Linked DNA regions of Laspinema palackyanum D2c. Each later gene encodes a partner of the first gene's protein in a complex. Links are inferred from orthologs where the notes say so. Each region holds a gene or a part of one and is shown in the gene's direction. Other genes may lie near its edges.

Region 1 (15,567 bases):
CCATAAGCCGTCACCTTTTGGTTTAACTTCTGGGTCACTTCATTGCAGCGATTTTCAGGTAAATCCACCTCTGAAGTCTTCCAAACAATCATCGCTTGGGGAATTGAGGCATACCCTTGTTGAGCCACTGTTGCATAATTGTTGCCGTAGGGTTCGCAGGTGAAATAAGCCTGCTGAACGCCTGTGGATTCTTCCGGAGTCGGCGGAATTCCCTGGGGATTGCGGGCGATCAGTTGATTTTCCCGTTCGTTCCCGCGAAAGGTATTACTAGCAGCAATCTGAGGCTGAGATTCAGCGATCGCCACTAACCCATAATCGCTATTATTTTCGATAATATTCCCCTCTAAAATAGGACGTGCTGCTTGCGTCACCACAATCCCAATGCGATTTTGATGAATGTGGTTACCGGCAACCACCGGGGCGGCATTATGCCCGATCGCCAAGGCAAAACCCGTATCCTGAAACACATTCCGGCGAATTTCCCCTTTCGCCTCCTTCGTTACTGAAATTCCATTTCCTCCATTATACATAAACTGATTATTTTCAATAATCGGTTGAGCCGTCCCTGATACAAAAATACCCTCCCGATTATTATTCGTAAAGGTACTATTTCTAACAATCGCATTGGCATTTTCTATCCAAACTCCAGTCCCGTAAGGATTAGGGTTGGTGACCGTCACTCCCAGAATTTGACTACTATCTCCGGCTAATATCGTAATATTTTGACCCGCCCAAATGCGGCTGAGATGGGTTTCTCCTCCAGTAATCACCACCCCATCACCCCGGCCACTTTCATCCCCGCGCAGAATAACTCCCGGTTGCAGTTTCAAGGGAAAAACTTCCCCGGCATGATAGCGTCCCGGTGCCAATTGAATCACCGTTCCCGACTGTGCCCGTCCCAATGCAGCGGTAATGGTTCGTAACGCATTCGCCTCACTTTGACCGGCACTGACTGAATCATTTCCCCGCTTAGGATCAACATAAATAACCCGTTGCTGGGCGTTCATACTCGGCTGAACCGTGGGAACATTTGCTAGGACTTTACCCCCATCGAATCTCTCTTGTTGACTCCCTAGCGTAACCGTTGCTGCACTCAGTAACGATAAGGTAATTAGAACGAGGGGATAGCTGCTGATTTTGTTCATCATAGACCAGTTCTTGTGGATTATATTGATAGGAATTGCATCCAATGAACCCTGACGCTACTGATTAGCTGCTTATCTTAATGCTCGTCTAAATAAGCCAATTTTTTATAAATTTTCCGGATCTTTTTTTTATTTACTCAAGGGATGGGGAGGATGGGGGAGATGGGGAAGACTTACAAGAGTAGGTTTTTTACGCTCATACTGATTTGCCTTACTTCCGGTCCCCTCCCCTTGCCAAGGGGAGGGTTAGGGTGGGGTTCTTCGGGGGCTCCAGCCTCCTCACCCACTCTTGAAGGCGATCGCACCTGTATGGAACCCCGGGTGCCAACCTATTTCTTCGTAACTGGCTTAAGCGGGTCACCGCCGACACCCTCTACCCATTCATTCCTCCTCACCTGCTTAAGCTTAAAGAGGACCCCACCCTAACCCGGACCAAGACACAGGGGAGGGGACCGGATGTGCAGTTAAATGTAGGGATGTCGGTTTTTTCCAAAAGAATAGCGGATAGGTATTAATGCTTGCTACACTAATCTCTATCCGCTACAATCTAGCTCATCAAAATTGGATTTGAAAGGCTCTTTGACTTAGGACATCGCTTGAATGATGTAGTCAAAGTAAGGGGCAGCAGCGGTGGCATCTTCTTGACTCAGAAGGGCCAAGGATGCTTCTTTGAGGCAGACAATGGACTCGGCCATTCCTGGCATGGGAACTCCGAGGGCGTTGTACATTTCCCGGGCACCAATGATGCCGATTTTTTCAATCGGTTCTTTGTCTCCGGCGAGGACGCCATAGGTGGCTAGACGCAGATACCAGCCGAAGTCCCGGAGGCACTGAGCCCGTTGACGTTGGCCGTAGGCATTGCCCCCCGGAGAGATAAAATCGGGGCGCTTTTGCCAAAGGCGTTTGCTGGCTTGCTCCACAATTTTCTTCTCGCTCTCAGCTAACGTAGTAGCAATTCGCACCCGTTGCTGGCCGGTTTGAAAAAATTGTGTTAAACTGGTGAGTTCCCCGTTCGTCGGATAACGGAGTTCATCGTCGGCTTTGAGAATAACTTGACTAACTACACTCATGGTTTTACAAAACATCGGAGATCCATTTCTGTAGTTTAGCCATTGAGGGGAACACAAATAAAGAGAGGTAAATTTACAGTGAGTGCCACTAATGGGCAAAACAAGTACCCAGTCGGGGATCGGCAGGATGAAAATTGGCAACAAGGTTGCGCGATCGAAGTAGAAATTGAGGATTTAAGCGACACCGGGGACGGGGTGGGGCGCTATGAGGGGCGAGTGGTTTTCGTTCCCGATGCGGTTCCCGGCGATCGCCTGTTGGTCCGGCTGGTGCGGGTGAAGCCTCAATATGCCCATGGCAAACTCCTAGAGGTCCTGGAACGCTCTCCAAGTCGGATCCGCCCCCATTGTATCGTCGCGGATAAATGCGGGGGTTGTCAGTGGCAAAGTGTGGCTTATTCTGCTCAACTCCAAGCCAAGCAAAATCTCGTCACTCAAGCGATCGCCAGAATTGGCGGCATTGAGAACCCGCAGGTGGAGCCGATTTTGCCCTCTCCTTCTCCCTTTGGCTATCGCAACAAAGCCACCTATCCCCTCAGTCGTTCCTCTTCCGGCAAGGTCCAAGCGGGATACTATGAAAAAAATAGTCATCACTTGGTTAACATCAATCAATGTCCGGTCCAGGACCCCCGATTAAATCCGCTCCTGGCTGAGGTGAAACAGGACATTCAGGACCGGGGATGGTCGATTTACAATGAAACGGAACACCGGGGCAATCTCCGGCACTTGGCGCTGCAAATAGGTCGCCGGACTGGACAGATTTTGCTGACTTTGGTCTCTGCTAATCGGAAGTTGATGGATATTGAGACTCAGGCGGAGGAATGGTTGAGTCGCTATCCGGATTTGGTGGGAGTTTGCCTCAATTACAACCCCAACCGGACCAATGCAATTTTAGGGGAGGAAACGCGCTGTGTTGCGGGTCAACCCTATTTTGTGGATGAATTTGCCGGAGTCCAGTTACAACTCCGCTCAGATACGTTTTTTCAGGTGAATCCGGAAACGGCAGAAGTCCTGTTAGAGACGATCGCCTCTCGCCTGGATTTGCAGGGGACTGAGCGATTGGTGGATGCCTATTGCGGGATTGGCACTTTTACCCTCCCCCTCGCCAAACGGGTCCAACAGGCGATCGGCTTGGAAATCAATCCAGCAGCGATCGCGATCGCCCAAGAAAATGCCCGACTCAATGGCTTGACAAATGTCTCCTTTCATGAAGGGTCCGTTGAAAAATTATTGCCGCAATTAGAGAGTCTGGGATTACCCTCTGGAGAGAAACCGGATATTGTTTTATTGGATCCCCCGAGAAAAGGCTGCGATCGCAGCGTCTTGGAGACCCTGATTCAGATTGCACCCCAGCAGATTGTGTACATCAGTTGCAAACCCTCCACCCTCGCCCGGGACCTAAAAATCCTCTGTGATAGCGGAATTTATCGCCTTAGTTGCCTACAACCGGCAGATTTCTTTCCCCAAACCTCCCATGTGGAAGCCGTCGCCTTCCTCGTGGCGGAGGCATAAATTGCCTTCGGAGACGATGGGTTTAAGGGGTAACCCCGTCTGTCCTGATATCAAGATGACCCCTAAAGGGGTCACTACGAACGTTTGTAGTAACCCCTTCAGGGGTTGCCTCTTCACAGAGCTAGTTTAAGGGGGAGTCTTCAACAGAGAGATCGGTCAATAGTAGAACTTCCCTGGTAAAAATAGGGGGGTTATCTACACCGACAATTGGGCGATCGCTTTGTCAAGATTGAAGAGTAACTGGAGGACCAACTTATGAATAACTCTATTCAATCAATTTACAACTGGTATCGCAACACCCTTCGCAACCCCAAATATCGCTGGTGGATTATTTTGGGAACCGTGGCTTATTTCTTCAGCCCGATTGATGTTGCTCCCGATTTCATCCCCGTGATTGGGCAACTTGACGACATCGCCCTGGCAACTTTGTTAGTTTCTGAGTTGTCCCAAATGGCAATGGATTATTTTAAAGCCAGAAAAGGTGAAGTAGGAGAATCCACCAATCCTGTCAATACCGCCTCAACGGTGGGGGGTTCTACGGTAGTAGATGTAGAAGCCAGTTCCGTCAATCAATAATTCATTTCTTAAATAAATAGCACCCCTCAAGCCTGCTGGATCAGTAGGCTTTGTTTTTTGCTAGAGGTAGGGATTGTCCGGAGGTTAAAGCCTGGGACAAGTTTTATGGTATTTTTAGCGGTTGAAACCGTTTGGAGTGGATACTTTAGTGCCACGGAGAACTGGCAGAAAACAACTCGACTTCTGGGAGAATAGGACTTACGCAATTTTTTTTAGGGAACTCCAAAAAATAAAACCGCCAAAACGTTTGTAGTGACTCCTTCACGCCCGTCATCTTTAAAGAAACCCCTAAAGGGGTTACTACGAACATCTGGATGATTTATTTTTTGCAATCCCCTTACTAAACGCTAAATGTAGAGGCGATTCGCGAATCGCCCCTCTTGTAGCCTGCGAAGGCAGGCTTTGTTTGTGTAGCCCCACCCTTGAGGGTGCGGGTTTTTATTACCCGGGCAAACCTTCGAGATATGCCGATCGCCATTATGAAATTTAGTGAAATTGTCCAAAAACTTGCCATTCATCTGCCTGATAGTCCCCCTGTTTTCAGGGGGGAGGACCCGGAAATCACGGGAGTGGCAGCAGTAGACGAGGCAACTCCCGGGAGTCTGAGTTATATCGAAGGGGGTAAATTTGCCGATCGCATCGCGGGGACTGCTGCTACGGCGTTGATTTTGCCGATGAATCCCCAGTTGCAGCAACAGGCGAGCGATCGCGGAATCGTCTGGGTGGCGACCCGGGAACCGCGATTATTATTTGCTCATGCGATCGCCTTGTTTTATCAACCCTTTCGACTCCGATCAGGCATCCATCCCACCGCCTCGATTCACCCGGGTGCCACCTTGGGCGAGAATGTGGCGATCGGGGCCTTTGTCTCCATCGCCCAGGGGGTCAAAATTGCCAACCATGTCTGCATTCATGCCAACGTCACCCTCTATCCCCATGCTGAAATAGGCGAAGGGACCGTCTTGCATAGCCATTGCGTCATCCATGAACGCACCCGCATCGGCAAGGGTTGCACCATTCACGCGGGGGCCGTGATTGGGTCTGAAGGGTTTGGATTTGTGCCCTCTCGCGCCGGTTGGGTGAAAATGGAGCAATCGGGCTACACCGTCCTAGAGGATGGTGTAGAAGTGGGTTGTAATAGCAACATCGACCGTCCCGCAGTCGGGGAAACCCGGATTGGGGAGAATACAAAAATTGATAATTTAGTGCAGATTGGTCATGGGTGCAAAATTGGCAAAAATTGTGCTATAGCCGCTCAAGTGGGATTAGCCGGTGGGGCCAAGTTAGGCAACAACGTGATTTTAGGCGGTCAAGTGGGGGTTAACAATCAGGTGACAGTGGGAGATGGTGCGATCGCCTCCGCCAAAACCGGCATTACCAGTGATATTCCTCCCGGGGCGATCGTCTCGGGTTTTCCAGCGATTCCTAACAAACAGTGGCTGAAAACCGTTGCCATCTACAACCGTCTTCCGGAAATTTATCAATCCCTCAAGCAACTCCAGCGCTTGTTGGGCTCCAAGTCAAATTAAGTGGCAACAACCGACGGGGGATCAATCCCCCGTGTAACAAATGAAGTCGGTTAAAACCGACTGAAAGTCTTATGGGGCGATGTTTTTACTCGGGATTTAACCGATTTAGCTATAAGGCCGGGGTTTGAACCCCCCCGGGTCTATTCAGGTGAACCGGGGTGAAAAATTGAGCCGTTTAATTTTTTTATAAAAAATTATGGTTAAAAATCACAGATTTGAGGATATATTTTTAACTAGGCCAAATTGAATGATGCGGCTGAATTTTCAGTTTTTAGATCGGGAAGGATAATCATTGAAAGCAATGAGTGAAATTGCTACAACCCCCCTTAAAGGAAAGGCGCTGCTTCAAAAAGTAAAAGAACTCTCGCACTTACCCCGCCGAGAAACCGCCAAGCGCTGTGGATACTACAGCAAGTCAAAAAATGAAGAGTTCCGGGTAAACCTCACGGACTTTTATGATGCCGTGCTGGAAGCTCGCGGGATTCCCCTGAGTCCAGAGGGGTCAAAAGATGGTCGCGGTCGAGAGGCAACTTTTCGAGTCAGCGTCCACAAAAACGGACAAATTGTCATTGGTTCAACTTATACCCAGTCAATGGGATTAAAGCCCGGTGATGAGTTTGAAATTAAACTGGGTTACAAGCACATCCACCTGATTCAGGTCGATAACAGTAAAAATGACTTGCTCAACGAAGACGATGAGGAGTTCGACGAAGAAGATGACGATTAGAGGACTGCAAAACAACCCATTGTTTTAGTCGAGTTTTCTAAACATTCCCTCAAAATTTAGACCAGTCTCCCTCATCTGCGGCTCAATTGAGCCTCAAGGAGGGGGACTGGTTTCTTTGTGGTTAACCCGTTTTCCCGGGGATGGGTTTGGGGACTCAACGGGTGCGTGCGGTGAGCTTATCAGGATTAGGGCCTGGGGATGCAGTCTGGGGCCCAACAGCCGGATCAAGCTGTTGGGGTCTCTGTTCTCCGGAAGCAGGCGGGAGGAGTTGGGACTGTAAGGAAGGGTCGCTGACGGTATGAGAAAGGGGCGCTAAAGCCATCGCAAACCGCGCGTGCTCTTCGAGTTGTTCCGTAGAAGAGAGCAGATCCCCCAGGATCAGCAAAATATTCCGAATACTCTCAAATAAAGCGGGATCGCCGGTTAACTCTTCCAAATCCGAGGTGATTTTTTGGACATTTTGGAACGTGGCGCGGGCTGAATCTAGGGTTTGTTGTAAGGACAGCAGATTGGCCGGGGAGATGGCGGTATCGGTGAGTTGGGCGAGATTGGCAGAGGCAGCGGAGGCATTGGCGGCGAGTTGATTTGCGGTAACGGAGAGGGTATCTAGGTTTGCTAAGAGTTGAGAATCCTCAAATTGATTGAGTTGTTGTTCAACCCTAGCGACGAGGGGGGTAATTTGTTGGGCGCTGATTCGCAGTTGTTCGCTGGTGGTGTTGATGTTGTTGAGGGTGGTGACGAGGGTACCGCGATTGGTGGCAACGAGTTCATTGACACTGCCAATTAGGGTCCGCAGGTCCCTGGCGGTGACGTTGAGTTCTCCAGCGGTGCCGCCGAGTCCATTAATGGTGCCACCGAGTCCATCGATGGTTCCACTGATCCGTTCGGCACTCGCACCAAAGGTCCCGGCAACGACGCGATATTCTTCAGCAGCGGCACCCACTTGATTCACCGTGCGTTGGAGGTCCCCAGCGATCGCCCCATAGCGATTGGAGATGGCGGTAATTTGATTGGTGGCGGTGCGGATATCCCCGGCGATCGTCCCATATTGATTGGCAGTCGCCCCAATTTGATTGGTGGCGGCCCGGATATCCCCGGCGATCGCCCCATATTGATTCACCGTCCTCCCCAGTTGGGTCGAAATTGCCCCCACCTGATTCGCCGTATTGCCAATTTGTCCAGCAGCAGTATTCAGGGCCGAGGCCGATTGAAGGGCGGCAGTGGAGAAAAGACCTAACTCTCGTTCCACGGATTGGGTCAAGACCCCGATTTCCCGGCTGAGTTGGGTAATTTCAGCCGTGGCAACCGTGGAGTTTTTCACCAAGGCATTCAGATTGGCAAAAAAGGCTGGATCTGAAAATAAATTCGTAAAGCGCATCGAACCGCGAATGAGTTCGTCAAAATTCACCCCAATCTGTCCCTCAAGACGCTCCCGATTGCACAAAATTAACTCCGTATTGCAGTCTGAAGCGAGGGGAGTGGTGGTTTTAATAATTTGAGGCGGTAAAGCCTGGAGGGGGTTGATATCCACCCAGGTTTCTCCAATTAACCCCCCCTGATTGGCCTCGATCAACACGGCATTAGGAATCACCAGGGTCGCTGGAGCCACTATCAGCTCCACATCGACTCCATTGGTTCCGGGGATAATATTGGCAATCCGGCCCACCGAGACTCCCCGGTAGCGTACCGGCCCCCCCACCTGCATCCCCGCAACGTTAGGGAATGAGACAACCAGGGTATAGCTTTCGCGGCCTAATCCAACCCCGCGCAGCCATAAAATAATGCCGCCAAATAATCCTAAACCGGCCAAAAGTAATAAACCAATTGATCCTTCTCTCAGCTTTCGTGACGAACGCATGGATTCTCCTTCTGCGATAGTTGCTCTCTTGACGTTGTTGCTATGATTTTGACTCCCACCTGTGCAGTGCTACCCAGACTCTGATAATGCCATACTGCCACGGCACTCTTACCTTCATGCTGTCTTGCGATCGCCTTATGCTCAACCGGCTAGTTGAATCGGTCCCGTAATGCTCCCACTGAAAAATTGTCGGACTAAGGGGTTCTCGGTGGTGTCAATCTCCTCAATTCCACCTTGCCACTGCACTTTCCCATCAAATAAAAACACGATCCGATCAGAGGTTCGGCGAATGGTGCTATCTTGGTGCGTGACCATCACATAAGTGCTACAGCCGCCTCGGGCCGCCTGTAACTCTCGGATTAAATCTTCAATCACCGTAGAGGCGATCGGATCTAAACCTGCCGTCGGTTCATCATAGAGCAGCACTTCTGGACTGGCGGTGGGGTCATCTGGATTCGCCATAATCGCCCGGGCAAAACTCACCCGCTTTCGCATCCCTCCAGACAGTTCGGCTGGGTATTTATTGCCGATTCCTGGCAACCCTACCATTTCTAGCTTCTCGGTGACCAGTTGTCGAATTTGCTTGCGGGATAATTTGGAGTGTTCGTAGAGGAAAAATCCGACATTTTCATCCACGTTTAAGGAATCAAATAGGGCCGCATTCTGAAAGACCATACCAATGCCAATGGGATCAGCTAAATCATCCATCCAGCGATCGCGGCGAATTCCCTGCACATAAACTTCCCCGGCATCAGGCTCCAGCAATCCCGCAATAATCCGCAAAATTGTTGATTTGCCTGTCCCAGAGGGTCCAATGATTGAGAGGGCCTCGTTGCGGTAAATGCATAAATCCACTTCGTTTAAAATCACATTCCGCCCAAAGGACTTAGACACTCCCTTCAATTCAATCAACGGATCACTCATCGGCTCAACTGCGGTAACGCTCTGCGGACTGGTCACTAAAGGTTAAGTATAGTAGTCCAGCCACCGGGCTGGTGGGAAGTCCATCTTTGCTTCTCTCCCTAGGGATTGAAAGCTCTCGCTTCAACTCAACCTGGAGGATTGTTGCGCGACACAGCCTCACCCTGATCGATTCTAATCCGGACTCCCTCCTCTCTACGGGGGCGATTCTGGCCGGGCTCTCTCGCCATTCGGGAACAATCCCGATATCCTGGTAAGCATATTCCCCTATCTAGCAGAAGGAGGTGACCTCTGATCTGTGACAGGCTATTGTCCGGTTGAGTTCGGAACAGACCTTTTGCAATTAGAATCAAAACCAAAAAGGTGTAACTTTCGACTCTCTCCTCTTTTAATCCCCTCTCCTAAAATTAATCATGTCAATTGGTTTACTCAAACAAGCTTTCCATGCCCTCAAGCCGGACCCCCTGTTCCGGCGAGGGATGCGATTTAACCATTGGTTTAAATGGTTAGCCCCTGGATTATTCGTCAAACGCTGGCTGCTCTTAAGTGCGGTTGGGGTCTTATTAACCCTGCTGGGTTTGGCAATCTGGGTTAAACTGACTCCGATTTTTTTCGCGATTCAGTTGATTGAAAAAACACTGACCCAACTGGCAACGGTGATTCCCAGCTATATCAGCGGTCCCTTTGTCCTCCTGTTTGGGATTTTCTTTATTCTCTGGGGCCAAACCCGCACTGTAGGCTCGATTACGGAAGTGTTAAGACCCGGTGCCGAGGATGAGTTGATTGATGTCTTGCTGCATCACCGTAAGTTAAATCGGGGCGCGAAAATTGTGGTGGTTGGAGGTGGCACGGGTCTTTCTACCCTACTCCGGGGACTCAAGACTTATAGTGCTAACATTACGGCGATCGTCACTGTAGCCGATGATGGTGGGTCCTCGGGACGGCTGCGCCGAGAAAATGGGGTGCTGCCTCCGGGAGATATTCGCAACTGTTTAGCGGCCCTCGCTGATGAGGAAAAGTTATTAACGGAACTGTTTCAATACCGTTTTAAGGCCGGAAATGGGCTGACGGGCCATAGTTTTGGGAATCTGTTTCTGACGGCGATGAGTGATATTAGTGGAGATTTGGAACGGGCGATCGCCACGAGTTCTAAGGTTCTGGCGGTCCGGGGTCAAGTCCTCCCCTCTACCCTCTGTGATGTCAATCTCTGGGCGGAGTTGGCTGATGGTCGTCGCATTGAGGGAGAATCCAGTATTACGGAAGCCAATGGCAAAATTGTCAAAATTGGCTGCACTCCAGCTAATCCACCCCCGCTACCTAAAGCCATTCAGGCGATTCGTGAGGCTGATTTCATTATTTTGGGCCCGGGAAGTCTCTATACCAGCGTAATTCCTAATCTATTAGTGCCGGAAATTGCCGAAGAAATTGCCAAGCGCAATGTTCCTAAAATTTATGTTTGCAATATCATGACCCAACCGGGCGAAACCGATGGCTACACTGTTGCCGATCATATTAAAGCTATCGATCGCGCTTGTGGATTAAAGCTGTTTAGTTCCGTATTGGTACAACAGCAAATGCCTTCGGCTCAATCTTTGATTCGCTATTCCCAAGATAACTCTCATCCCGTATATGTCGATCGCCCCACGATTACTGAACTTGGCCGCAGTGTGGTGTTCGCTAATGTGATGCAGGAGGACCGGGAAACGGGTTATGTCCGTCATGATCACCAACTCTTGGCCCAGGTGTTGATCCGCTGGTATGCTCACGTTCATATTAAAAGCACTGCCGGTATCCTCTCGGCCGCCCGCTAGTGCGCTTTCACCGTTTCGGTCTCCTCACACACCTTTCGCTTACATCGTTTCTCAGGTTCAGATTTATAAATTACTAACCTTTTCCCACAGCACTGAACTGGACCAAATCCCCCTATTTAACCGCTAAACTACTCAAGAGTTAACGGCTCAATAGGGAGTCCAATTAATCGTCTTTTTATCGGTCATTCTGTTATAATTTTTAAGACTTTTCTCTCGGATTCCCCAGTTCTGGTCTTCGCTTATTCTTTCATCTATGAGTCAATCCATCCTTAAGTTCCTGTTGCCCGATGCAGATGCGACGAAATCTCTAGGCTTCATCCTCGGACAACGCTGCCTTCCAGGGACCACAATTTTACTCGAAGGAGATTTAGGCGCGGGTAAAACCACCCTGGTGCAAGGGATTGGGTCGGGTTTGGCGATCGCTGAATCCATTGTCAGTCCCACCTTTACCTTAATTGTGGAATATCTGGAAGGCCGCATCCCCCTGTATCATTTGGACCTCTACCGCTTGGACCCCACTGAAGTCTCAGGACTAAATCTGGAGAGTTACTGGGAAGGGACGGAGACGGAACCGGGTCTGGTGGCGATCGAATGGGCGGAACGCTTACCCTACAAGCCTGATGATTATTTACGCCTGGTCCTGACTCATCAGGAAGAGGGTCGTCAAGTAGAATTAATCCCCGTTGGGGACTTTAATTTGGATGCCCTGATGCCCTTGGCGATCGGAGGCGATCGCGAACCTGATGCAGGAACATTTAAAGAGCAGACCGATTTCGACCTGTGAGAAAATAGGTTTTCATTTCTCCTTTGCCTTTAATTTCGATCAGACCGCGTTCCTCAATTTTATACTTATCTTGTAATAAATGATAGGTGGTTTCGGAAATCTGAATTTTTCCCGTGATTCCGTGGGATTCCATGCGAGAGGCGGTGTTTACAGCATCTCCCCAGAGGTCGTAGGTGAATTTTTTGATGCCAATGACACCGGCGACCACGGGTCCGGTGTTGATGCCAATTCGTAGACTTAAATTTGTGAGATATTCGGTGTTGAACTGGCCGATCGCCTCTTGCATATCCAAGGCCATTTCTGCGATCGCTTCGGCATGATCCGGTCGAGAGAGGGGAACGCCACCGACTACGAGGTAGGCATCCCCAATGGTTTTAATTTTCTCTAATCCATGTTTTTCCGTGAGGCGATCAAAAGTGGAAACAATGGTATTGAGAAGAGTCACAAGTTCCTGGGGGGAAACCTGGGTGGAGAGTTCCGTAAACTTCACTAAATCCGCAAATAAAATAGTGACCGCCTCAAATTTCTCCGCAATCAGACCCGGTTGTTTTTGAAGCTGTTGGGCGATGGTTGGTGGTAAAATATTTAAGAGTAATTCTTGGACTTTTTCTTGTTCCCGGCAGAGTGCCTCTTCAGTTTTTTTTCGTTGGGTAATGTCATGAAAAAATACAGAGAGTCCCTCGTAGGATGGAAAGACCCGCACTTCAAAGCAGCGATTGGTGATGGGAGAACAGTCTTCAAAGGTGACGCTGACTTGTTCCGAGGCAGATTTTCGATACTCTCGTTCAAATGTAGAACCCACGGTTTCAGGCAATTCTTCCCAGATAATTTTTCCCAGCAGATTATTGGGGTCTCGTTGTAAAATTTCTCCAACTTTTTGATTCGCATAACTAAACCGCCATTGGCGATCAACAGCGAAAAAAGCATCGGTCATGTTTTCTAACGAATCGACAATTTGGGAATCGGTCGCACGGAGTTTGGCTGTAGCATCTTTTTGTCGAGCAATTTGACGTTCTAATCGTTTAACTTGGAGTCGTAATTCCATTTGGGCGATCGCCTGTCGTCCTAACAACCGCAGTCCTTCCAATTGTTCGGAAGTAAGATGGCGCGGGATGGTATCAATCACACAAAGGGTTCCCAGAGGAAATCCATCGGGGGTGACAACCGGCGTTCCCGCATAAAACCGGATATTGGGATTAGAAGTAACGAGGGGATTACCCACAAACCGCTCATCTTCTAACGCATTCGGAACAACGAGAATATCATTGGGGTTCAGAATTGCATGAGCGCAAAACGAGATATTTCTGGGAGTTTCGGAGGCGTTTAAACCAACTTTAGATTTAAACCATTGACGATTGGAATCAATCAGACTGACTAAGGCAATGGGAGTTCCGCAAATTGAAGCAGCTAGGGCGGTTAAATCATCGAATGAGTCTTCAACCTCACTGTCTAAAATGCTATAGCGGTAGAGAGCTTGTAAGCGTTCTTCTTCATTAGGGGGTAACGCTGCCGATTGCATGGAATGCGGGCCAAAAAACCGCTGAAACTTCCGGATAAAAAATTTTACGGGAAGGGAAGCGACGCTCCACTTTATGATTTGCTTGAGAAGGTTGAACCCAGTTTTATTTCTCTCTCTTCGCCGATTTTTATTATGCCGATGGGGGGTTGACATTTTTGCTGTTTTTCGCGCTTGACTCAGTAACCGCTTGACTATTTTAGCAGTCGGTATTTTTTAGATCTTACTCGATCACGGTGAGAATTGAGAAGTATGAAAGGGGTTTTTAGCGGTTAATCAATCGTTTCGCTTCCCGAATGCCGGAGAGGTAAGCGCCATGTACGGTGGCGGGATAGTCCCGAGAGGTGGCTTCTCCCGCGAAGAAGAGCCGATCGCCGATGGGTTCAGCCAAGATATCGCGATCGCCACTGTCTCCCCCGACGGCAATATGAGAATAGGACCCCAAGGCAAACGGATCCTGACTCCATCGCGTCACCATCATGCTTTCGGGTTCGGGAACGCGATCGCCATAACTCCGTCGCAACACCCCCATCACTCGTGAGCGAATTTCTCCCTCAGAAAGTTGTTCAATCTCCCGCGCAAAATTACCCCCCATCAAAGCGATTAATGCCGGTTGTTGACTATAAAATTGCCAATTTAAAAATTCCGAAAAATCGGGACCCTTCTCCTGAAGATAGCCCAATATCTGAGAGTCTTGAGGCCAAAATTGTTCAGGAAATTTTAAGACAACTTTATTTAAAACTCCCATACTCAAGCGATTGATAGCCGCTTGTTTGTTGTCCGGTAATTCTGGGAAAAATTTGATAGCTTCAGATTTAAAAACCCCCAGGGGTAACGTCATGATCGCCGCATCTGCCGTAAAACTTTCCCGTTCCGTCGTGACAGAGACACCGGAACTGCTGTAACGGATTTCAGTAACCTTTTGTTGCAACTGAATCTCCTGATTATTCGCTAATCCCGTGATAATTTGGTCATATCCTTGGGGAAAGAGATAATCCCCTCCGTCCAATTCTGAACCCTCATCGGCATACCAACTGGAGAGACTCTCTAAATCCGCCCCGAATTCCGTCACAAATTCAGAATTGAACCCCCATTCAACCAGTTGAGCTTGTTGAGGGGTTAGGATTTGGGCGGCTAAAACTTGTTGTAATGCGGAAGCAATGGAAAGGTCCTGTTCGGAGTTTTCTGCTATGGATGCAGCGCGATCGCGAATTTGTTCGTAGACTCCATAACCCACCTCAAAATCGCGATCGCTAATTGGATTTCCTTGGTTGTTGTATAGTATAATATTGTCAAAATCTGTGGGTAAGATGGGAATTTCCCACCCGCGCGCTAGAGTCGCGATGGGGTTGTCCGTAATCCCATGAATCCAGGATGCGCCCAAATCCACCGGAAACCCCAGAGTGCGACTGGTGTGAATTCTGCCGCCAATGCGATCGCGTCCTTCCAAAACCGTCACTTGAAACCCCTGTCCCTGAAGTTCTCGCGCTGCGGCTAAACCCGCAATTCCCGCCCCAATTACTAACACTTTGGGCGGTGAAGATTGAGCCCGGTTTTCAGAACAAGCTAAACTCAAACCCCATGTACTAGCAAATAAACTCAACTGAAGGAACCGACGGCGGTTAAAAAGCCCTTTGACAAGAGGGATAGAGGACATAGGCAATTAAGCGATAACCCAGAAATGGATTGGTCATTTTATTATAGATTGGGTCTAAATTTATTACAATAAGTATGGGACGACATTTAAAAAAAATTGAAACTAAGGCGGGAATTGACCGGCGAGAAACCGGGTATTATTCCACTCCAGATTTTGTCGCTGAGTTCATCGCCCAGGTGTTGATAAAACTCAACCCCCAGGGCCGCACTGCACTGGATCCTTGTATCGGTCAAGGTGAAATGGTAATTCCATTGTTAAATCAGGGCATTTCCGTGGAGGGAATGGACATTTTACCGTTTGATTTACCCGCTGTCATTAATTTTACTCAAACCGATTTTTTGCAATACTATCAGCAAAAGAAACTTTTGAGTATTTTCAATACGCCGATAGATTTAGATTATGACTTTTATCTGGCTAATCCTCCTTATAATTGTCATGAACTCACCTATATTCGAGACAACAAA
Region 2 (15,374 bases), on another replicon or contig:
AGGTGACTAATTGTTCAATATGTTTGGATATATCATTAATATCCCAACCTCGGCCATCAGTCGGCACTCCGTTATAGGTATCATGCAAAGGGTCAGCGCACCACTCCCAAACATTCCCGTGAATGTCATACAAGCCAAAAGCATTGGCCTGTTTAAAATATCCCACTGGGGTAGTTTGTCCGTTATTACTGCCATAATTAGCCAGGTCAGTTGTCAGGGTTTCGCCGATGTGAAAGGCTGTGGTAGTTCCGGCGCGTGCCGCATATTCCCATTCAGATTCACTGGGCAATCGGTAGGGTTTGCTTATTCTTTTAGAGAGGCGGGCACACCACTCGATCAAGTCATACCATGAAACTTGTTCAACGGGAAGATTTTCTCCTTTAAAATATGACGGATTGGGGTGGAGGTCCCTTTGTAGCTTTGGAAAACTGGCCACCTGTCGCCATTGGGCTTGGGTCACAGGATATTTGCCCATCAGGAAAGGTTTAATGGTGAATTGATGCTGCGGATTTTCATCATTGTCTCCTTTAAAGAAATGCGAAGTCATTGTAAATCTGCCCCCTGGGATGAGTACCATTTCCAGGGTGATGCCATTGCCCAGGTCTTCGATGATTTGTTGGGCTTGCCCTTGAATGCGGCTGATTTCTTTGCCCTCGGCGTTGACTTTGACGATATCAAAGGTAAAGGTAACGCCCGGTTGGGGTGGGGTTTTGCCAATGCCTAATAACTTTAACCACTCAGCGACGGACTGGGGGCGTTTTGCCGCTTCTAATTCCAACCCTTTGAGAAGGGCGGCATTTTCCCAGTCAGCGATTTGCGGATTATGCTGTTTCGGTTCCGGTAAGGGGATTTTCAACTCATCCCGAAAATTAGCCGGTATCGGGCTTTTTTCCGTCCGCAAATTATATAGAGTAGCTGCCAAAGCATACACATCAGTATAGGGGCCGAATTCTCCTTGACGTTTATATTGCTCAATGGGAGCATAACACTCGGTTCTGGAGTTGGTCATGCTGCCGGTTTCACCGTATGCGAACTGTCTGGCTAACCCAAAATCAATTAACACAGCCTTGCCATCACTACGGCGCAACATTATATTGTGGGGTTTGATATCCCGGTGTAATAAATTCTGGCTATGCACATAACTCAGGGCGGAACCAATTTGCTCCATAATTTTCATGGCTTGGTCACATGACATGGGGCCATTGTCTTCTACGAGTTCCGCTAAGTTCTGCCCTTGGATATATTCCATGACCATGCCCATGAGTCCTAGAGATTCCACAACCTCGTAAACTTGGACAACATGAGGATGATGACAACTTGCCAGCCGCAATGCTTCGTTAACAAATTTAACTTGGAGGCTAGTAAATTCGGCGGTGGTTTTGTTGGTTTGCTGTCGCGTATTCAGGGTTTTGATGGCGACGATTTCGCCGCTTTTCTTTTTAGCAGTGTAGGTGCTGCCGAAGCCACCCCCACCGAGGATGCCGGTGATGGTGTATTTACCTTTGTCTAGTTGCTGGTTCGGTTGCCAGATGACGGGTTGCCAGTATTCGGTCATGGGAGTCAGAAACCGGGCTTCTTTAGATAAGCTTTGCCACATAGCCTAGAGTAACATAGAGAGATTAGAAACCGGGTTTCTTGATTCCAATACCTTCGCCAAAAAGGGAGGGCTAATGTAGATGTCACTTGTTGTTTACCACAACTACAAATGGCATCTACATTACCCCAAAGAAGACCCTGTTTTATGGAGTCAGATTTTCAAACGATTATCCAGTCTGGGTTGTATTCACCAACATTCCTCTGGGGCCAGTGACTATTCAATTGGCGAAGGGATTGCGGCTAAAAACCGGGTTTCTGAACTGTAGTAGGGAGCTAAAAACTGGGTTGGTGCCTCGAAAGAAAAAAAGACCAGCTAGAATTCTAGCTGGTCGGCATAAAAAATACCCTTTGCGTTGTCGTTTCTTTTCGAGGAAATCCTAACTGCGCGTTCCCAACCTTGCAGAAGGCGATTGATTGTTAAATCTGTTCCTCAAGGCGTATTGTAACAGAAGACACGATCGCATCCTTCCGTATTTTTCCCTATAAGTCAGTAAATTTTATTGAAGCTTCTGACTTCAATAATCAAACATTAAGTCGGAGGGGTAAAATGCTGAGGACAGCCCCAGAGAATGCGCTCATGCTTATAGATGACCATTCCGGGTTTTGCCCCCTTGGGTTTATAAACATTTTTCGGTTCCGTGTACACCACCGGGACTTGCTCACTCTGACGGGCGCGGCTATAGTAAGCGGTTAAATCCGCTGCAAATTGTAAATCCGGTTCATCAGCAACGGCCCCCGGGGGTACGCGCAACAACCCATGACTTCCAGCAATCTCCTGGGTGTGGAACCACAAGTCATAATCCGTCGCTACCCGAAAACTCAACACATCATTCTGGCGATTGTTCCGCCCGATTAGCAGTTCAAACCCACTGGGAGAGACAAAGCGATAAAACTCTGGGGTAGATTCTTGGGTTTGCCGCTTGTAGTCGGGGTCGCTGAGATATCCCTGCTGGATGAACTCTTCGCGAATTTCTGCCAATGCTTGTAAATCTGCGGGTTCGCGGTAGTCGTCGATTTGGGAAATGGCGACTTCGATCTGTTCTAAGTAGTCGATTTCTTGGCGAACTGCCGCGAGTAAGGGTTCGACTGCACCCCTTGCCCGTTTGAGTTTTTGGTGGCGTTTGTAGAGGGATTGGGCATTTTGGACGGCATTTTTTTCTAAATCCAGGGGAATGGTGACGGGTTTGCCGGTTTCAAAGTCGGGAAGCGCGATCGCCTTCATCCCCGGTTGCCACTCATGGAGGTTCGCCATCAATAAATCCGCTTTTGCTCGATATTCATCCGCTTCGGAAGATTCTTGCAAGCGGTTTTCAAATCCCTGTCCCTTGACTCGCAATTTATTCAGGAGATTGGAGAGTTTTTGACTCAGTTGATGGCGCAGTTGCTTAAAGTCAAACCGATTCAGTTCATCGGTATAGTACCGATTTAATAAGTCTTGGACTGACTTGAAATCCGGGGGTTCTGGATTGTGGTTCCAGTTGATGACTTGATATCCGGTTTCTGTCCAATGGGGATAGATTGCGGATAAATCGCCGGTTTGGCAGGTTTGAATAAAGTTTAGCCACTGTTGCCAGGAAGCAAATAGGCGGTTCCAATCGTCTGGAGTCAGACTGTGGGTGGATTGTTCAAAATCGAGTTTGGCAGAGGCGATCTCCGCTTTGACCAGATGGGAACTCAGACCCTGATAACTTTTGAGCATTTGCCGTCCCAAGGCATCGGGAATCAGGGCAATTCGTTCTTGCCAGCGAGATTGCGGTTCCGTCAGATTGGGGATCGGGTCCGTTAGGGAAGGAGGCAGGGCGTAGGGTGCGCCGGTGAGGATGGGGCGGATACTCGACTGCTTTTCGCTGACTTGGTGGGCGGCAGTCACGATTTGATTGTCCGCATTGGCGAGAATAGCGTTACTGCGTTTGCCCATGATTTCGATATATAAATGCCAGAGCACCGGGTCCCCCGGACGTTTGGCAAATTGGAGGTCCAGGGCGCGTTCCCAGGGGGAGACGGGGGCGATCGCCACAAATGCCAAACCCCCCAGTTGATGGCGCAATTGGTCACTAAAAGTAAAGGTATCCGGTTTACGCGGGGGAGGGTCACTCAGATGCAACCTTGCAGCGGTGGGATGCCAAGAAACCGCCAACCATCCGCGCCCGGTGAGGGTTCGCAGGGCTAAAAAAATGGTATGGCGATCGCGCTGATAAACCTGTTCGAGTCGCGCCGGTAACCAGGTGGTTCGCAACTCGCAATAGGAGGCGATCAGGGTAGTCAAGTCAACAGGTTGCATCGCTAATGGTCCAAAATACCCGTAAATTTACAATCCCAGTCATCAAATTCTTAAAAAGTACCCCAAAACTCTCAAAACTCCCTGAATTGCCTTGCGGAGTGCAGCGGATTGTCGAGTTTACCCAAATTTTGTAGATACTATGGAAATTAGAGCGCGATCGCGGTCAATCCAGGAGGAGTCTGAAATCGGTCACGATTCTAAGGGGCGATCGCAATTCGGCTACTTCCAGGGAGGGCGGCAGGGAATACTCATTCTGCCCCTATTCAGGGTATCATTCCCTGCACCTAAATTCCTGCCCCCTCTGTTGCCTCTTGGGGAGAACTCTTCTATCCCAGAAGCTGCAAAACCTGCCTGCTGAGGTTTCCAGCATTTTTAGTAAAAATCCTCCCCACAACAGGGGGACCGGAGGAGGTTCCCGGACCCGAACTTTCCTGAGATCTCATTTTTAGGGTTCAAACAGCTTTGAGAAGAAAACAAGTTTTACATCCCGAGGATGGTCCTAGTTATGGATATTCAACTGATTAATATCGGGTTTGGGAATATCATTTGTGCTCATCGAGTGATTGCCATTGTCAGTCCAGAATCTGCCCCTATCAAGCGCATTGTCACGGAGGCGCGGGAGGGAAATCGGCTGATTGATGCGACTTACGGCAGGCGGACAAGGGCGGTGATTATTATGGATTCGAGTCATGTGATTCTTTCCTCAATTCAGCCGGAGACGGTTGCGAATCGGTTCGTTTCCAGTAAAGATAGTTAAGCCAATCTAGGAAAAGCTTGACTGGGTTTTCCTAGGGGTCGGCGTTAAAGTTATCTAGCGTTCCGGTGGCCTCTTTTGGGAAGACGGGGCAATTTTGGGTCTAGGAAGGGATTATCTAAGTGATGCAGATGGGTCAATTAATTGTGTTTACGGGTCCGAGTGGGGTAGGGAAGGGAACGTTGCTGCGATCGCTGTTGGCACGTCACCCAGAACTGGAGTTGTCAATTTCGGTAACAACTCGTGCACCTCGCGAGGGAGAAATTGAGGGGCGGCATTATTATTTTGTAAACCGGGAGCAATTTCAAGGGTTAATTGCGACGGGTCAACTCTTGGAATGGGCAGAATTTGCGGGAAATTGTTATGGGACTCCCCGAACCCCGGTGGAAGAGATGATCGTCCAGGGGAAATTAGTGGTTTTGGAAATTGAGTTAGAAGGGGCGAGGCAAGTGCGCGAAACCTTTCCCGGGGCGTTGCAATTGTTTATTTTACCGCCCTCACCGGAGGAGTTGGAACGGCGGATTCGGGTGAGGGGTCAGGATTCTGAGGAGGCGATCGCCCGTCGTCTGCACCGGGCTCAAGTGGAAATTGCTGCGGCAGATGAGTTTGATATTGTGATTGTCAATGATGATTTTGACCGGGCATTAGAGGCGATCGAGATGGCCTTATTTGCCCCAGTTTCCTAAGTCTGATTAACTTCGACATCCGTTACACTCAATCTGCCTTAAACAAAAAGCGATCGCTTCTATCTCATCAAATAGAGGCGATCGCTTTTTGTTTAACATCAATCCAAACCAGTCGGACTTGATTCGTCTTTAGCAAACCTTAGAACGGAGGAACTAAGGCATCAGGATAGATTTTGTTAGCGACAATCAAGACAGTGGCGGTTAAGGACAGCCATACGATTAAAACAACTGGACCGAGCGATAGATACTTAACGAAAGAATCCATGAACGCTTCTCCTAAATTGAACAAGGGTTAATATTGAGATTTTAGATCTTAGCTGGGCTAAAATCTAAAATCACTTTCAACGGTGCTTTCCTAACGGGGTGAGACAGTAATCTCATTATTTTTGGCTGTTAATTTACCACTGGTAAATTCGCCTAAAGCGGCCAAGGGCCAAACGGCACTACCTAAAGAACATTTGATTGCCAAAGGAATGTCAATGATAATTTCTTTTTCTTCAGGACTGCCACTGCCACGAACTGCAATCAGGTAAGAACGGCCAGCCCAGCCGATCCATCCGGCAATATAGAGAAACAGCAAGCTAGGAATTCCAAACTCATTAACGTGGGCCAAGTTGCCATCCACAATCAAATGAGGATAGCCTTCAGGTCCGCACAGCAAGCTGGAATATTTATCAAAGCGAGCTTTTGCGCCTGGATTTTTAGCAATAGAATTCTTAGCCTTTTGAACGAATGCCGGATTATCACTGCAAGGAGTGAGGTTTTGGTACAAGTCAGCAGATGCAGCAGGGGCAAAGCTGAACCAAAGGCAAATCGTCAGAACCAACGCGAACAATCGTCCCATAGAATTGTTTCCTTTTGTTACGAAACATCAAGATTGTTAACAAAACCGGAGGCTGCTTTGTTACTCGATCTAGTTTATCCATCTGTGCGTTCTTTTGCTCAGTCTGTGGAAGAAAGAGGGTTGAAGTCATTCTCCCCCGGACAGAAGGGCGACACCGAGGATCAAACGCGATCGCGTAAGAGCAGGTGAGTTCTGGGAACTTCCAGAAAATCATACTCTGCTAAGACAACCTCGTAAAGATTAAGCTAGGCAATAGTTAACCTAATATTCCAAAAATTACCAGCCAATGGCAACCGTTTTAGCAATTGAAACAAGTTGTGACGAAACTGCGGTAGCAATTGTAAAGAATCGTGAAGTGAGCAGTAATGTGGTTTCGTCGCAAATTGCGGTGCATCAGCAGTATGGCGGCGTAGTTCCAGAAGTGGCCTCGCGATCGCATTTAGAAGTCATTGATGGGGCGATCGCCCAAGCTTTAGCGGAAGCCCAACTCAATTGGTCCGACATTGATGGCATCGCCGCCACCTGCACCCCGGGACTCGTCGGTGCTCTGTTAGTCGGCCTCACCGCTGGCAAAACCCTCGCCATGCTGCATCAAAAGCCCTTTCTAGGCATCCATCACCTGGAAGGACATCTCTATGCCTCCTACCTCACCGAACCTAGCCTTGAACCCCCGTTTATTTGCCTCTTAGTCTCTGGGGGTCACACCAGCTTGATTGATGTTCAAGCTGGGGGCGTTTATGAAACCTTGGGACAAACCCGGGATGATGCTGCCGGGGAAGCCTTTGATAAAGTAGCGCGATTGTTAAAGTTGGGGTATCCCGGAGGGCCAATCATCGATCGCCTTGCCAAATCCGGGAACCCCAAAGCCTTTAAACTCCCCGAGGGCAAAATTGGACTGCCGGAGGGGGGATATCATCCTTATGACACCAGTTTTAGTGGGTTAAAAACTGCCGTTCTGCGTTTAGTCGAAAAACTCAAAGCCACCGGGGAGGAACTGCCGGTGAATGATATTGCTGCTAGTTTTCAGGATACGGTGGCCAGAGCCTTAAGCAAACGGGCCATTGCCTGCGCCCGCGATCGCAGTCGGGATACCATCGTTGTCGGGGGTGGAGTGGCCGCCAATAGCGCCCTGCGGGAGCATCTGCTGGCTGATGCCGCCCCTTACAATCTGCGAGTGCTATTTCCGCCCTTGAAATACTGCACCGATAACGCCGCGATGATTGCCTGTGCTGCTGCCGATCGCCTCAACCGAGGCGATCGCAGTCCCCTGACCCTCGGCGCTCAATCCCGCATGGCCCTAACCGATGCCAATCAACTGTATTTAGGGAACTCCCAAAAATAAAATCCCCAAAACGTTCGTAGTGAGTCCTTCACCGAGTCATCTTAAAGAAACCCCTGAAGGGGTGACTACAAACCGCATGGCCCTAACTATGATTGCCGAGAATCTGGCGAATTTCCGTCGCCACCACCTCCGGTTGCTCCACCATCGATAAATGGCCGCAGTCGGGAATTTCAATCACATTCATGCCTTCCTGTTCAAAAAGGGCGTGAAAACTGGCCAAATGCCGAACATACTTCGGTTCCATCACCTTGTCCTTGGTTCCGGTGATGAAATAAACAGGCTGAGTGAGTTGGGAAACCAGTTGAGGAAGCTGGTGGACCTCGACTTCCGTCGTGGAATCGAGCAAGGCCCCGATCGCCGCTTCTGGGTGAGCCATGACAAAATCCAGAAGTCTTTGCCTTGCCCAATGGCGGGGGAGGGGACTGGCGACACTATCGCGAGTAAATAACCAATCAATGCCGGGAAGGTAGCACAGCCAACGGGGGCGCATTTTCACAAAGACCTGTCCAGCAGCTCGAAAGCGTTCAAATTCTTCTTTGATATAAATGCCGCCTCCGGAATTGACGCAGAGCGCCCCTTTCACCTTAGAGGGGAGTTGAGAAGCGCCCCATAGGGCGATACTGCCCCCGAGAGAGTGACCAATCAGCCATGCGGTGGAGATATTGAGTTTGTCCAGTAAGACTTCCAAATCTCGGGCATAGGCGCTAGGGGTGTAGCCTGCATGGAGCTGGGGGGTGGGGTGGGGATAGGGTTGAGAGTCGCCAAATCCGCGCAAGTCATAGGAGAGGCACTGGTAATCCACCGACAGGCGATCGATTAGGGGCTGCCAATAGCGGCGGCTGAGGAGCCAACCGTGGATAAAAACCAGAACATGGGGAGAGGGGCGAGGATCTGTGAGTTCATAAGCGTGAGGAACCCCCAGGATGTCAATCGTTTCCATGTTGTTATCAAGAGCGAAGAAATCGTCTGAATACAATCACTTAGGCGATCGCAGACCAGGGAGAAGCCAGCGATCGACACAGCCGGTCCAAGGGGACCACCAGAGTAGCGGGAGGAGAATAAAGCCTCCTTCTGTTCAAGAATCAAACCCTTGGGTTTTCAGGCTCAAGGTTGAGATGGGTTTGGGGATGGCGAGGGCCAAAGTAACGATTAAAAGCGCCTCCCGAGCAATCGCTGCCGCACGCCTTCAGCAATCTTTTGTCCGAGGTATTCGGGAATCAGACTTTCATTGGGTCCCAGTAAATACAGAATCAGACGGGTGCGGCCCCGCCAAACCAGTAAATTCGCATTGACGACCAGCAAATCCTCTTGCCAGATGGCGTACATCACTTTATAGAACAATCCCGGCTGGTTATCCGCTTCAATCAGAAGGGCGGGAAGATGGAAAACCGGATCGACATAGAACTCGGTTTCCACATCTTCTAAACCGGCATCCAGATTGAATTCGACCGCCAGCATCTCTTCCACTTCAAAGTGACCCGCCAGGGCTTCACGAACAGCCCGACAGACATTTTCTGCGGTCTTATCAGTGAGTGCTTTACCCCCCCGAGACACCACCAACTTGATAAAGACCAACATCGGTGGATAAATTTGGCCGTAAAGACTCAGACTGTGGATCGTGAGTCCGTAGGCAGCCAGAACCCCAAAAATGTCACTCAGCAAAAAAGATTGATTGCGGTAGGCAAAATGCAGAGCACTTTTGGTCCCTTCGGGCCTGAGTTCAATGACCGCTTGTTTAGTGCGGTAAAGCTGGTAGGCGAGCTTGAGGTTTTGGAGCTGAATTTCACTGCTGACAAATTGTTCGTAGAACTGCGGAAACGCTCGATTAAAGCGCTTGAGCAGGTCCATCGTGGATGATTTTAAACCCGGTGCCATATTGGGGTGTGGGAGAACTCGCTAGATCCTGTCAAAAACACAAAGGAAGACAGCAGCCCGGGGTCCTTTACGATAGAACAATGATTGGACGGCGAAAACTATTAAAGTTTCGTCGGGTTTAACCCTAGCTGGAACTATCATCCCCTGGGATCCGAGCCAATACACGACTCGCAACGATATGCTATTTTGCATCTCCCCAACCCAAGGAGGGCCTTTTGACAAGTTCAAGCCGAGGCTAATCTCACGGGGGACGGGTTGAGCCTCGGCTAATCTGGACAAAGGGGGTGCGTACAGGGTCTTGTCAGCTCCCGATCGCAATTGGGAGCCTAGCTCAAGACAGGGGTGCATCAACTGGGTTGAGGTAGATTGCTATATTAATCCTATGCCATCATGGGGGACACTCTTACGATCGCCACGGGGGATTGCGATTCTCAAAGGGCTTTTGCCTGAAACTTAGGGCCATTCATCCCGCTTACTCCTAGGGATTTCAGTCTAGCCATTTCCCTGATGGAAGGGTTAGCATCTTTAGGGCGATCGGCGTAAGTCGCGACTTGCCACTGTACAATCATAAACGGGTACGCCATTCCGTTGCACCGTCAGGCAGCAGTTTACCGTTTGTTCAACCTCGCGATCGCCCCAATTGGGTCGATCTCTTGGCATCATAAGCTTATCCTCGGTGGGGGATAGCGCTTGTCCACCCCGTTCTCCTAACCTAACCAAACCTTCATGGGTTTTTGGAAAAATTTATTTAGCGGTTCTGATACGTCTTCTGTGCCGATCGCGGCGCAAATCGATGGATATCAATCTGCCGGGACGAGCGATCGCCCCGGCACCAATCCTCGTGTCTATTTCAGTACAGATCGAGATATCGACCTTTATGAACTAGAAGAACTCTGTGATGCAGTCGGCTGGTCTCGTCGCCCCCTGCGTAAGGTTAAAAAAGCCATTCAATACAGTTTTCTCGTGGTTTCTATGTGGGAAATGCGCGGAAAAACCCGTCGCTTGATCGGCTTCTCCCGCGCCACCTCAGACCATGCTTTTAATGCCACCATCTGGGATGTCGTGGTTCATCCCGAATACCAAGGCAAAGGGTTCGGTAAGTCCCTGATGAATTACACCATCAAGCGTCTGCGAAGTGAAGATATCAGTAATATCACCTTGTTTGCGGACCCTCATGTAGTCGAGTTCTACCGCACCTTGGGATTTATGTCCGATCCCGAAGGCATTAAAGGAATGTTTTGGTATCCCAATCGTTAGAAAGTCCCCCCTAGGCCGCCGTTCGAGTATTTGATCCGTCGATGAACGCCCTAGATTTTCCGAATGGGAATTTTTGCCGATTCACCCGGAAAATATTCAGGATGAAAACGGGTTTCACCTCCTTTTGAGTCAGGGCAACAGGTATCCTCACTGGAAAGTGGAAAAGCTGTAGGGATTTGTACGATCGCTTTTACCGTTTGGTACTAGAATGCAACAGCTAGAGCGATCAAGATCTCTATATTTGGAGTGGATTAAGGTGATGGGTGAATTAGAAACTATCCGGGTTGGTATTGTTGGGGCATCAGGATATGGTGGCGTCCAACTCGTTCGACTGATTAGAGATCATCCCCAACTGGATTTAGTGTACTTAGGTGGGGATAGCAGTGCGGGTAAACCCTTTTCCGATCTGTATCCCCATCTTTCTCATGCCACTGACCTGATCATTGAGTCAGTGGATGTTGACACGATCGCCGATCGCTGTCAAGTGGTCTTTCTCTCCTTGCCCAATGGGTTAGCCTACCAAATGGCCCCCCGGTTACTGGAAAAAGGCTGCAAGGTTCTCGACCTCTCTGCCGATTATCGATTTAGTAATTTAGAAACCTATAAAAATTGGTACGGTGGCGATCGCGCGGATGCTGAAACCGCTGCGGTGGCTGTCTATGGCTTGCCGGAATTATATCGCGATCGCATCAAGGATGCCCAACTCGTCGGCTGTCCCGGTTGCTATCCCACCGCCAGCATTCTCGCCTTGGCCCCCCTGCTTAAACAAGGCATGATTGTCCCCAATAGCGCCATCATTGACGCTAAATCAGGCATTTCCGGTGCTGGACGCCAAGCGAAAACCAATCTCCTCCTCGCCGAAGCGGATAACTCCGTCTGTGCTTATGGGGTAGCGCGTCATCGCCACACCCCAGAAATCGAGTCTATTGGTAGCGATCTCGCCGGACAGGATATCCTCGTCCAGTTCACCCCCCACCTAATGCCGATGGTCCGGGGAATTCTCTCTACCGTCTATGCTACCTTGCGGGATCCCGGTCTCGTCCGGGAAGATTTGGTCACCATTTACACCGCATTTTATCGCAATAGTCCTTGGGTGCGGGTCCTCCCTGCGGGAGTCTTCCCTCAAACCAAGTGGGCGATGAACAGTAATATGTGTTACCTCGGGGTAGAAATTGACCAACGGACCGATCGCGCGATCGTGATTTCTGCCATTGATAACCTCCTCAAAGGTCAAGCGGGTCAAGCCATTCAATGTCTGAACATTATGATGGGTTGGGATGAAACTCTCGGATTGCCCGAACTCGGTTTTTATCCCTAGGAATTAAAGCAAAAGGGCTAATGGGATTCTTTCACCAAGACGCGCTATCTATAGCTGTTCCTGGACTCATGAAGTACAGATACACAACTTAAGCATTTTGGGAAGACAGACCCTATAATGTAGAGGCGATTCACGAATCGCCTCTACATTTTTAATCGAGTCCTCATCCCGATTAAAAATCCGATACTATTGCCAAGGTAACCCAATTGCCATGAACGAGAAAAAAGAATTGCATCCCAATTCTCTAAAAAATTTGACTTACCATGAGGGTCGTCCGCAAAAATGGGGAGAACAGAAGAAAACCCGCAAACTCACCGTCACAGAAACGGGTTGGGAAGGGGTAGTGGCGATCGCCCAAGAGCAAGGTCATAGTGTTAGCGAACTCTTAGAGATGCTAGGCCGAGGTCAACTGTCTTTGCAAGTCAAAGATATCCAGCAATAAAAGGCAATTTCAAAAAATAAACGGGAGTGACAAACCCCCGTTTCATGGCTCAATTTAAAACAATCAAACTGCTGGCGACACTACCAACAAAACCCTCGATTAAAAACCCAGGGGTTTGTTGTTTTAACGATTACTTAGAACCCTTTGGTCCTAATCCCACAGTTCCTGCATACACCGCCCGATCGCCTAACTCATCCTCAATCCGTAACAAACGGTTGTATTTCGCCACCCGTTCGCTACGACACAGAGAACCCGTTTTAATTTGACCCGCCCTTGTTGCCACTGCTAAATCCGCGATCGTGGTATCTTCCGTTTCCCCGGAACGGTGGGAAATCATGGACCGGAAACCATTGCGAGTTGCCATATCAATGGTTTCCAAAGTTTCCGTTAACGTGCCAATTTGATTAAGCTTAATCAAAATCGCATTTCCGGCCCCCATTTCGATTCCGCGTTTCAGGCGAGTGTGATTGGTTACAAACAAATCATCCCCGACTAATTGGACGCGATCGCCCAATTTATCGGTCAATAATTTCCAGTTTTCCCAATCATCCTCATGCAATCCATCCTCAATGGAAACAATCGGATATTCATCGACTAACTTCGCCAAATAATCGATTAACTCGCTGGGTTCATGAGCACTGCCCTCATAAACATATTTCCCATCTTTGTAGAACTCACTGGCAGCTACATCCATTGCCAGAGAAACTTCTTCCCCGGGTTTGTATCCAGCCTTTTTAATCGCCAACATCAAGATTTCTAAAGCCGCTTGATTCGACTCTAAATTAGGCGCAAACCCACCTTCATCGCCAACCCCAGTCAGCAATCCCTTCTCATCCAAAACACTGCTGAGAGAGGCAAATACTTCTGCACCCCAGCGCAGGGCTTCCTTAAACGAAGAGGCCCCGGAAGGGACAATCATAAACTCCTGAAAATCCACATTATTGGCCGCGTGAGCACCGCCATTAATCACATTCATCAAAGGTACCGGCAACAAATTCGCCAGAGGGCCGCCTAGATAGCGATAAAGGGGAATCTGGAGGGCATTTGCTCCTGCCTTAGCCGTTGCTAGGGAAACGCCGAGAATGGCATTCGCGCCCAAATTAGACTTATTGGGGGAACCATCTAACTTAATCATCGCATAGTCGATCGCCCCTTGATCCAGGGCATCCATTTCCGCCAAACTGGGGGCGATTTTATTTTCGACATTCTCAACCGCCTTCGCCACTCCTTTGCCACCGTAACGCTTCTTATCTCCATCCCGGAGTTCGTGGGCCTCAAAACTGCCCGTCGAAGCGCCACTGGGGACCTGGGCTAAACCCATTGCACCATTGGCTAAATAGACTTCCGCTTCCACCGTGGGACGTCCCCGAGAGTCGAGGATTTCCCGGGCGCGAATCACTTCAATTGCTGTGCTGTCAATTCCGTTCATGTTTCAGTCTTTCCTGAAATTTCAGATATCTTTGGGCTGAACCTCGGTGAGTTTTTGAGTGGGGCCTCACCGTCAAACCCGAAAAGCAAATCATTGCCTCAACGTTTTACGATACAGCCAACTTCGGGATTGAGGCGCAGATTTAATAAAGTTTCCGGATCCGGAACTGAGGCCCTCATCCCCTCTATCTAAATCAGCAAACCCTTACCCCCAGAGAATGCCAACTCGTTTCGGACCGTCACTCAAGCGCCCCTTACAATAAGAGAAAGTCAGGAAACTTGGAGAAAGCATGAGAATTTTACACACGATGTTGCGAGTCGGCAACCTGGAAAAATCCCTAGATTTTTACTGCAACGTTCTCAACATGAAGCTATTGCGGCAAAAAGACTATCCCGGGGGAAAATTCACCTTGGCATTCGTGGGGTATCGCGATGAATCGGAAGAAGCGGCGATCGAACTGACTTACAACTGGGATACGGACCATTATGATATTGGGACCGGGTATGGTCATATTGCCCTAGGCGTCGATGACATTTACGCCACCTGCGATCGCATTAAAGCCCAAGGCGGCAAAGTCACCCGGGAACCGGGTCCCATGAAACATGGTTCCACGGTGATCGCCTTCGTGGAAGACCCCAATGGTTATAAAATCGAACTGATTCAAACCAAAGCTGCCTAATCAACCCCTTCAGTTTCCGATGTTCGTAGTAACGACTGAAGTCGTTTCCGATGTTCGTAGTAACGACTGAAGTCGTTTCCGATGTTCGTAGTAATGACTTCAGTCGTTCTCTTCGTTCGTAGTAACGACTTCAGTCGTTTCCGATGTTCGTAGTTGCAACAACCGGCGGGGGTTAAAACCCCCGCCTCATAGCTAAAGTCGTCTAAAGACGACTGCAAGCCTGATACAGTGGTGTTTTCAGTCGGTTTCAACCGACTTGAGCTGTTAGGCGGGGGATTTAACCCCCGCCGGTTGTTGCAACTACTTTAGCTGTTAGGCGGGGGATTTATCCCCCGCCGGTTGTTGCAACTACGAACGAAGAGAACGACTAAAGTCGTTACTACAAACTAAGAACCCGCACAGAATCTTCTCCATTCCTCATTCCTCGGAACGGTGACCGCAGCGAAAAACTCCGATAAGATACCATAGCTATAGAGTCCGGATATTATTTAAACCCGGTTAACTTTTTAAATTAAAGACTACCTTTGGAGGCAAACAGCACTTAAAAGATGCAGCCTACTGACGCCAGCAAATTTACAGACCGCGCTTGGGAAGGGATTGTCAAGTCCCAAGATGTCGCCCGTCGCTACAAACATCAGCAACTCGAAGTCGAACATTTAGCGATCGCCCTTTTAGAACAACCGGAAGGACTCGCCCAGCGGATCCTCAGCAAAGCCGGAATCCTCCCAGAGAAACTCATACAACAAATTAGTACCTTTGCCTCGCGTCAAGCTAAAGTCGGCAATACCAGCCAACTTTACCTCGGTCGCGGGTTAGATCAGTTATTAGATAAAGCCGAAACCGCAAGGCAAAATCTCGAAGATGAGTTTAT

What was found.
Region 2: the proteins of tsaE (region 1) and tsaD are in contact, whole or in part, in a crystal structure (PDB 6N9A), measured with the Thermotoga maritima proteins. The link is inferred for Laspinema palackyanum D2c from one-to-one orthologs. Residues at the interface, in WP_004082108.1 of Thermotoga maritima: Leu37, Gly38, Lys46, Lys57, Val59, Lys60, Ser61, Thr63, Phe64, Thr65, Leu66, Met67, Val69, Pro71, Tyr82, Arg83, Leu84, Asp86, Asp88, Phe89, Asp93, Ile128, Asp130, Glu131, Arg134; in WP_004082750.1 of Thermotoga maritima: Cys10, Asp11, Arg49, His50, Leu82, Gly84, Gly135, Gly136, Glu154, Thr155, Leu156, Asp157, Asp158, Ser159, Glu162, Asp165, Lys166, Arg169, Leu170, Tyr175, Lys213, Thr214, Leu217, Tyr218, Gln221, Arg222, Asn324.

Annotation. Positions count from the first base shown.
Region 1 is NZ_JAMXFD010000012.1:94,168-109,734, reverse strand. The notes cover bases 10,204-13,164. They hold tsaE (tRNA (adenosine(37)-N6)-threonylcarbamoyltransferase complex ATPase subunit type 1 TsaE), read left to right. Parts: upstream 10,204-11,399; coding sequence 11,400-11,930; downstream 11,931-13,164. Other genes in these bases: NG795_RS15480 (adenylate/guanylate cyclase domain-containing protein), read right to left, coding at 11,902-13,164; NG795_RS15490 (gluconeogenesis factor YvcK family protein), read left to right, coding at 10,204-11,146. Outside these bases: NG795_RS15530 (right-handed parallel beta-helix repeat-containing protein), read right to left, coding at 1-1,148; apcD (allophycocyanin subunit alpha-B), read right to left, coding at 1,730-2,215; 23S rRNA (uracil(1939)-C(5))-methyltransferase RlmD, read left to right, coding at 2,294-3,724; NG795_RS15515 (YkvA family protein), read left to right, coding at 3,980-4,300; lpxD (UDP-3-O-(3-hydroxymyristoyl)glucosamine N-acyltransferase), read left to right, coding at 4,780-5,829; NG795_RS15505 (AbrB family transcriptional regulator), read left to right, coding at 6,131-6,556; NG795_RS15500 (MlaD family protein), read right to left, coding at 6,711-8,414; NG795_RS15495 (ABC transporter ATP-binding protein), read right to left, coding at 8,556-9,338; more of NG795_RS15490, read left to right, coding at 9,749-10,203; more of NG795_RS15480, read right to left, coding at 13,165-13,449; NG795_RS15475 (FAD-dependent oxidoreductase), read right to left, coding at 13,712-15,103; NG795_RS15470 (N-6 DNA methylase), read left to right, coding at 15,178-15,567. UniProt on the Escherichia coli protein: Required for the formation of a threonylcarbamoyl group on adenosine at position 37 (t(6)A37) in tRNAs that read codons beginning with adenine.
Region 2 is NZ_JAMXFD010000008.1:52,133-67,506, forward strand. What follows is about bases 5,708-8,475. They hold tsaD (tRNA (adenosine(37)-N6)-threonylcarbamoyltransferase complex transferase subunit TsaD), read left to right. Parts: upstream 5,708-6,447; coding sequence 6,448-7,503; downstream 7,504-8,475. Other genes in these bases: NG795_RS12055 (Photosystem I reaction center subunit III), read right to left, coding at 5,708-6,161; NG795_RS12065 (alpha/beta fold hydrolase), read right to left, coding at 7,586-8,443. In the rest of the region: NG795_RS12025 (SUMF1/EgtB/PvdO family nonheme iron enzyme), read right to left, coding at 1-1,597; NG795_RS12030 (hypothetical protein), read left to right, coding at 1,677-1,862; NG795_RS12035 (Rqc2 family fibronectin-binding protein), read right to left, coding at 2,126-3,877; extracellular matrix/biofilm regulator RemA, read left to right, coding at 4,383-4,634; gmk (guanylate kinase), read left to right, coding at 4,757-5,317; NG795_RS12050 (Photosystem I reaction center subunit IX), read right to left, coding at 5,457-5,582; more of NG795_RS12055, read right to left, coding at 5,673-5,707; NG795_RS12070 (ACT domain-containing protein), read right to left, coding at 8,653-9,378; NG795_RS12075 (hypothetical protein), read right to left, coding at 9,904-10,041; NG795_RS12080 (GNAT family N-acetyltransferase), read left to right, coding at 10,105-10,635; argC (N-acetyl-gamma-glutamyl-phosphate reductase), read left to right, coding at 10,895-11,953; NG795_RS12090 (hypothetical protein), read left to right, coding at 12,165-12,395; eno (phosphopyruvate hydratase), read right to left, coding at 12,526-13,824; gloA (lactoylglutathione lyase), read left to right, coding at 14,114-14,503; ATP-dependent chaperone ClpB, read left to right, coding at 15,052-15,374.